3 regions of the Arthrobacter sp. KUASC02 genome follow, and region 1 is predicted to be linked to each of the others. Evidence: riboswitches for the same ligand, from Rfam matches in the RefSeq annotation. Region 1 holds a riboswitch; each other region holds the start of a gene.

Region 1 (2,255 bases):
AGTGCTCAGTCGCCTTTGGCGGCGCGGAAACCGGCATCCAGGTCGGCGATGATGTCGTCGATGTGCTCCAGCCCCACCGAGAGGCGGACCAGGCCGGGGGTCACGCCGGCAACGGCGTGCTGCTCCGCCGTCAACTGACTGTGCGTGGTCGACGCCGGATGGATGACCAGGGAGCGCACGTCGCCGATGTTTGCCACGTGGGAGTGCAACTCCAGGGCGTCCACGAATCGCTTGCCCGCCTCGGCCCCGCCGGCGATGTTGAAGGACACGATCGCACCGGTGCCCTTGGGTCCGTACTTGCGGCCGCGCTCGTACCAGGGGCTGGACGGCAGGCCCGCATAGGCGACGGATTCGACGTCGTCCCTGGACTCCAGCCACTCGGCGACGGTCACCGCGTTGGCAACATGCCGCTCCACGCGCAGGCTCAGGGTTTCCAGCCCCTGGGCGATGAGGAAGGCGTTGAACGGGGATACCGCCGAACCGAGGTCGCGCAGCAACTGGACGCGGGCCTTGAGGATGTAGGAAAGGTTCGCGCCCAGGGCACCGCCCGCCCCGAGGTCGCGGGCGTAGACAAGGCCGTTGTAGGTGGGGTCCGGCGTGTTGAAGCCCGGGAACTTCTCCGGGTCCTTTCCGAAGTCGAAGTTGCCGGAGTCGACGATCACTCCGGCGATGGCACTGCCGTGCCCGCCGAGGTACTTCGTGGCCGAGTGCACCACGATGTCGGCACCCCATTCCAGCGGCCGGATGAGATACGGCGTGGACAAGGTGTTGTCCACGATCAGCGGGACGCCGGCCTCGTGGGCAACGCGGGACACGCCTTCGATGTCCAGGACATCCTGGCGCGGATTGGAGACCACCTCGGCGAAGAAGAGCTTGGTGTTCGGCCGGACGGCATCCTTCCACTGCTGGAGGTTGTCCGGATCCTCGACGAACGTCACGGAGATGCCGAACTTCTTCAGGGTGTGGGCCAGCAGGTTATAGGTTCCGCCGTAGAGGCTGGGGCTGGCCACCACATGGTCGCCGACTTCGGCCACGTTAAGGATGGCGAAGGTTTCGGCAGCCTGGCCCGAGCTGAGCAGCAGCGCCGCCAGGCCACCTTCCAGGCTGGCAACGCGCTGTTCCACCGCATCCTGGGTGGGGTTGCCGATGCGGGTGTAAATGGGCGCCAGCTCGGCCAGCGCGAAGCGGTTGGCGGCGCTTTCGGCGCTCGGGAACACGAACGACGTCGTCTGGTAGATGGGCAGTGCCCGGGCACCGGTGGCGCTGTCCGGCACCTGGCCGGCGTGGATCTGGCGGGTTTCGAATGACCATGCGTTGGACATCTGGGAGCTCCTTCTAAGGAAGGGCACCTCGGCCGTGCCGGACATGCCGTACTGGACATGCCCTGGCAGGACTGGTGCCGCGCTTGCCGCCCGGCGGTTGCCGGCAGGCCAGGTCTTCACCCGGGGCACCCCACCGCGGAACGAGGGTTGCCGGCCAGCAAGCCGGGGCTCGATGCTGGCGCTCATGACCTGGGCCCAGTCTAGGAAGGGCGGATCGCCTGTGAACAGCTTTGTGACGAAGGACGTCAGCGGCGTGATTTCACGGGCCTTGTGCGGGTCAACGATGACATCCCATCTTGGTTAGGCCACCCTTAGCTGAGAGCTCCATCACAAAGTGCCAAGATGAGGGCATGCGCATGGATCACGTCTCTTACGCCTGTGAACAAGATGGCTTGGCTGCCACCACCGAACGTATTGCAACCGCCCTCGGCGTCGAAGCCGTGAAGGGCGGGGTACACCCCCGTTTTGGCACCCGCAACATGATTATCCCGCTCGCCGGGCACAAGTATCTGGAGGTGGTGGAGGTCCTGGACCACCCGGCCTCCGACAAGGCTCCGTTCGGGCAGGCTGTCCGGGCACGCTCCGCAGCCGGCGGCGGCTGGATGGGCTGGTGCGTCGAAGTGGACGACCTGGCACCGTTCGAAGAACGCCTCGGCCGCTCGGCTGTCAACGGCAACCGCAAGTTCCCCGACGGCCGCGAACTCGTCTGGAAGCAGATCGGCATCCTGGGCCTCATTGCAGACCCGCAGGTTCCGTACATGCTCAAGTGGGAAGGCGACCCGGAACTTCACCCGTCCAACGCCTACCCGAGCAACGTTAAGATGTCCAGCCTCACCATCGCCGGCTCTGCCGAACGCGTCACGGAATGGCTCGGCCAACCGGTGGAGAAGCCCCTGGAGGATGTGGCCGTTGAATGGGTCGCCCCGAAGGGAA
Region 2 (2,255 bases), 1.4 Mb from region 1:
GCCGTCCTCGGCGAAGAGTTCGGCAGTTCCGGGCACGGTTCCCGGCGGTGGATCATTGATCCGATCGACGGCACCAAGAACTTCGTCCGCGGTGTGCCGGTGTGGGCCACCCTGATCGCCCTCGTGGATGAAGGCGAGCCGGTGGTCGGCCTGGTCAGCGCGCCGGCGCTGGGAAAGCGCTGGTGGGCCGCGAAAGGGGCCGGCGCCTATATGGGACGGTCGCTTGCGGCCGCCACCCGCCTGAAGGTTTCGAACGTGTCCAGGCTCTCGGACGCCTCCCTCTCCTACTCGAGCCTTAGCGGCTGGAAGGAGCGCGGCAACCTGGAGGAATTCCTGGGCCTCACGGAGGACGTCTGGCGGACCCGGGCCTACGGCGATTTCTGGTCCTACTGCATGGTGGCCGAGGGGTCCGTGGACATCGCCTGCGAGCCGGAGCTGAACCTTTACGACATGGCCGCCCTGGTGCCCATCGTCACGGAAGCCGGCGGCCGCTTCACTTCGCTGGAGGGAGTGGACGGTCCCTTCGGCGGGAACGCCCTCGCCACCAACTCAATCCTCCACTCCGAGGTCCTCAAACGGCTGAACCCGGACATCGACGACCTCCTCTAACACGCACGGCACCCCCGGGCTGCGGCCATGAGTGAGGCTGATCAAGGCGCTGCTGATTGAACGCAGTGCCGAATAAACGACGGCGGGCGCCCCTCCCAAGGGGGCGTCCGCCGTCGTTTATTCGGCCGCATCGCCCTTCTTCCGGCGCACGTAACAATCCGCTTAATAATTGCCGCAGCTTTCCCGCGGCGCCGTCAATGTCCTAATCTCGAAACAGGTCACGAGTGCCAGCGCTAAACCCCGGTTTGCTGGCCGGCAACCCTCCATTCGCGGTGGGGTGCCCCGGGTGACGACCAGGCCGGTCCGGAACGGACCCGGCAAGCGCGGATCCCCGGAGTGAGGGGTCCCTTTACAGTGAGGTCCCCATGACTACTGCCACGTTTCCCGCCAACCCCGGAACCGCCCCCGCCACAGCCCGCCTGGACGAGCGGTTCAGCGTCGCCCGGCGCCCCCTCTCGGCCGTGACCGGCGCGGAGATCCAGGCTCCATTGATCCAGGGCGGCCATGTCCGCTACGCGAACCTGGATTACGGCGCGTCGGCACCGGCACTGTCCGTCGTCTCGGCGTACCTCAACGAGATCCTGCCGTACTACGCCAGCGTGCACCGCGGCGCCGGCTACGCCTCGCAGATCAGCACGTCCGTGTACGAAAATGCGCGGAACATCGTCCGCGGCTTCGTCGGTGGCAGGCCGGACGATTCCGTCATTTTCACCAGGAACACCACCGACTCCCTGAACCTGCTGGCTGGCTGCCTGCCGGTGGCGGACGGCCGCCACACCGGTGAGGTGCTCTACCTCGACATCGAACACCACGCCAACCTGCTCCCCTGGCAGGGCGTGCCGCACCGCAGCGTGGTTGCCGCCCCCACCCTGAAGGCCACCCTGGAAAGCCTCCGCACTGAACTCCGGCAGGGCGACATCAGCCTGCTGGCCGTCACCGGTGCCTCCAACGTCACCGGCGAAATACTTCCGATCCGCGAACTGGCCGCACTTGCGCACGAATACGGCGCACGGATTGTGGTGGACGCGGCTCAGCTGGCCCCGCACCGCCGCATCGATATCGCAGCGGACGACGTCGACTACCTCGCCTTCTCGGGTCACAAGCTGTACGCGCCTTTCGGGTCAGGCGTTCTCGTGGGCCGGCCGGACTGGCTCGACGCCGGGACTCCCCACCTGGCAGGCGGCGGAGCCGTCCGCGAGGCCCGGCTGGATTCCGTCAGCTGGGCCACGGGACCGGCACGGCATGAGGGCGGCTCCCCCAACGTGCTCGGGGCTGCCACGCTTGCCCGCGCCACCCAGGTCATCGGCGCTTTGGACCAGGAGCTGTGGCACGCCCATGAGACCGCCATCCGCTCCTTCCTGGTGGAAGGGCTGCAGAGGATCGACGGCGTCACCGTGCACCAGATCTTCAGCGACACCAATGACACCATCGGTGTGGTCAACTTCTCCGTTGCCGGCTACGACGCCGGCCTGGTTGCGGCCTACCTCTCCGCCGAACACGGCGTGGGCCTGCGGGACGGCCGCTTCTGCGCCCACCCGCTGCTCAAGCGGCTGGGACTGCCCTCGGGCTCGCTCCGCGCAAGCTTCGGCGTCGGCTCCCGGCTGGAGGACGCCCAGCGCCTGCTTGCGGGCATCGAGGAACTCCGC
Region 3 (2,255 bases), 2.9 Mb from region 1:
CGAACGCCTTGCCCCGCGGGGATGCCCCGGCCTGCACCAGGACCGGCTCCTCGGGCAGCGGCGCCGTGTTCAGCGGCCCCCGGACTTTGAAGAACTCGCCGTCGTGGTTGATCGGGTGGACCTTCGTGTGGTCCGCGAAGATGCCGGCCTCCGCGTCCTCCACGATCGCGTCCGGCTCCCAGCTGCGCCAGAGCTTGCGCACCACGTCCACGAATTCCTCCGCCTTCTCGTAGCGGAGATCGTGCTCAATCTGCTGGTCCAGGCCGTAGTTCTGCGCGGCAAGGTCGCTGCCGGAGGTCACCACATTCCAGCCCACCTGGCCGTTGGAGAAGTGCTGCAGGGTAGCCAGCAGCCGTGCCGCGGTGAACGGCGGGTAGAAGGACGCACTCACCGTGGGAACAATGCCCAGGTGCTCGGTGGCGGAGAGCAGGTACGGAACCAGGGCCAGCGGATCGTGTTTGGGAGCGAAGGACGCCTGGGCCAAGGACACTTCGGCGCTGCCGCCGTAGGTGTCCGGCACGGTGAGGGAGTCCTCGATGATGAACAGGTCCAGCCCGGCCCGCTCAAATTCGCGCACGGCTTGCTGGTACAGGGCGGGTTTTTTCCAGTCGTACCCGATGCCGTAGCCGGGCGTGCCCCAGCCCTGGACGCCGAAGCCGTGACCCACAAACCAACCGAAGTGCAGCATGGGACTGACTGTATTCCCGTTCGATCCATTCACGGCTGCCTGATTTCATCCGGCGTTACAGCGGTTCATCTCCCGTCATTATCCTCCCGGCAGGTTCTTTTGTAACGGCAATATGGGGTCACGTACGGGTCACCGGAAACGCGGGGGCAGTGCCGCGTTCTGCCATGTCCCGTTACGGAAGATGACGACGACGGCGGTGCGGGCCGCCGTCGTAAGTGTTACGTTTTTGGGGAGTAATGAGAACCGGTGCCAAGCCCTGACTGGCCGGTCGGCAACCCTCCTTCCACGGCGGGGTGCCTCAGGTGAATACTCGGCATATCGACCCATTCGAGCTGCAAGCGTGAGAGAAGGAGATCCGTCGTGTCTGACGCACCCGCCCCACTGGCCACCGAACCGGCCGCCGCCGGCCAGGACCAACCGGCCCAGGACCTGCCCCAGGAAAAGCTGGCCTACCGGCTGATCACCGGCCCCGACGACCGCTCGTTCTGCGAGCGCATCTCCGCGGCCCTGGCCGATGGCTATGTTTTGCACGGGAGCCCGGCAGCCACGTTCAACGGCACCAGCGTGATCGTGGCGCAGGCCGTGGTGCTGCCCGCAGCCATCGCCAGCTCGGACGCCGCTGTGGCAACGGCGGTGGACGAACTTGAGTTCGACCTCGACTTCCCCGGCGAAGGTTTCGAGGGCCACGCATGAGCTACGCCGGAGACCTGACCCCGCAGGACGCCTGGGCCAAACTGGAACAGGGCGCGGTACTGGTGGATGTCCGCACCGAAGGCGAATGGGCCCACATCGGCATCCCGGACACAAAAGCCACCGAAAACGATCCCCTCTTCATCCAGTGGACGTTCCCCGGCGGCATCCCCAACCCGGAATTCATTCAGCAGCTGAAGCAGCAGGCACCGGAGGACACCGGCGTCGAACTGGTGTTCCTCTGCCGATCAGGCGTCCGCTCGATCGCCGCCGCAATCGCCGCCACGCAGGCCGGCTTCACCGCCTACAACGTCCTCGAAGGCTTTGAAGGCGAACCGGACCGTTACGGCGAGCGCACCGTCAACGGCTGGAAAAACCGCGGACTGCCCACCAACCTCGGAAAGAACTAAGTGACTTTCAATCCCGACGCCGCCGGCTGGAGCCCCGACACCCAGGCTGTCCGCGGCGGCCTTGACCGCACCAACTTCCAGGAGACGGCCGAGCCGATCTTCCTCAACTCCGGCTTCGTGTATGAATCCGCAGCAGCCGCCGAACGCGCCTTCACCGGCGAAGACGAACGGTTCGTGTACTCGCGCTACGGCAACCCGTCCGTGGCCACGTTCCAGGAGCGGCTCCGGCTGCTCGAGGGCACCGAGGCGTGCTTTGCGACGGCGTCCGGCATGTCCGCCGTCTTCACGGCCCTCGGTGCGCTGCTGGCCGCGGGCGACCGCGTGGTGGCTGCCCGGTCGCTGTTCGGCTCCTGCTTTGTGATCCTGAACGAAATCCTGCCGCGCTGGGGCGTGGAAACGGTGTTCGTGGACGGTCCGGACCTGGAGCAGTGGCGGGCCGCCTTGGCCGAACCGACGACGGCGGTCTT

What was found. Region 1 has a riboswitch for S-adenosylmethionine ahead of AC6JAC_RS15240 (bifunctional o-acetylhomoserine/o-acetylserine sulfhydrylase). Riboswitches for the same ligand answer to the same signal wherever they lie in the genome.
Region 2: it holds a riboswitch for S-adenosylmethionine, as region 1 does, so the genes downstream of both, AC6JAC_RS08505 (aminotransferase class V-fold PLP-dependent enzyme) here and AC6JAC_RS15240 (bifunctional o-acetylhomoserine/o-acetylserine sulfhydrylase) in region 1, are expected to answer to the same signal.
Region 3: it holds a riboswitch for S-adenosylmethionine, as region 1 does, so the genes downstream of both, AC6JAC_RS01720 (DUF1737 domain-containing protein) here and AC6JAC_RS15240 (bifunctional o-acetylhomoserine/o-acetylserine sulfhydrylase) in region 1, are expected to answer to the same signal.

Annotation. Positions count from the first base shown of each region.
Region 1 covers NZ_AP046053.1:3,278,483-3,280,737, forward strand. Annotated here, with positions in the region: gene AC6JAC_RS15240 (bifunctional o-acetylhomoserine/o-acetylserine sulfhydrylase) at 6-1,322, opposite strand; SAM riboswitch class IV at 1,397-1,512, opposite strand; gene AC6JAC_RS15245 (VOC family protein) at 1,673-2,255, shown strand, end outside.
Region 2 covers NZ_AP046053.1:1,860,868-1,863,122, reverse strand. Annotated here, with positions in the region: gene hisN (histidinol-phosphatase) at 1-609, shown strand, start outside; SAM riboswitch class IV at 826-939, shown strand; gene AC6JAC_RS08505 (aminotransferase class V-fold PLP-dependent enzyme) at 975-2,255, shown strand, end outside.
Region 3 covers NZ_AP046053.1:384,940-387,194, reverse strand. Annotated here, with positions in the region: gene AC6JAC_RS01725 (NtaA/DmoA family FMN-dependent monooxygenase) at 1-688, opposite strand, end outside; SAM riboswitch class IV at 921-1,035, shown strand; gene AC6JAC_RS01720 (DUF1737 domain-containing protein) at 1,070-1,381, shown strand; gene AC6JAC_RS01715 (rhodanese-like domain-containing protein) at 1,378-1,788, shown strand; gene AC6JAC_RS01710 (O-succinylhomoserine sulfhydrylase) at 1,789-2,255, shown strand, end outside.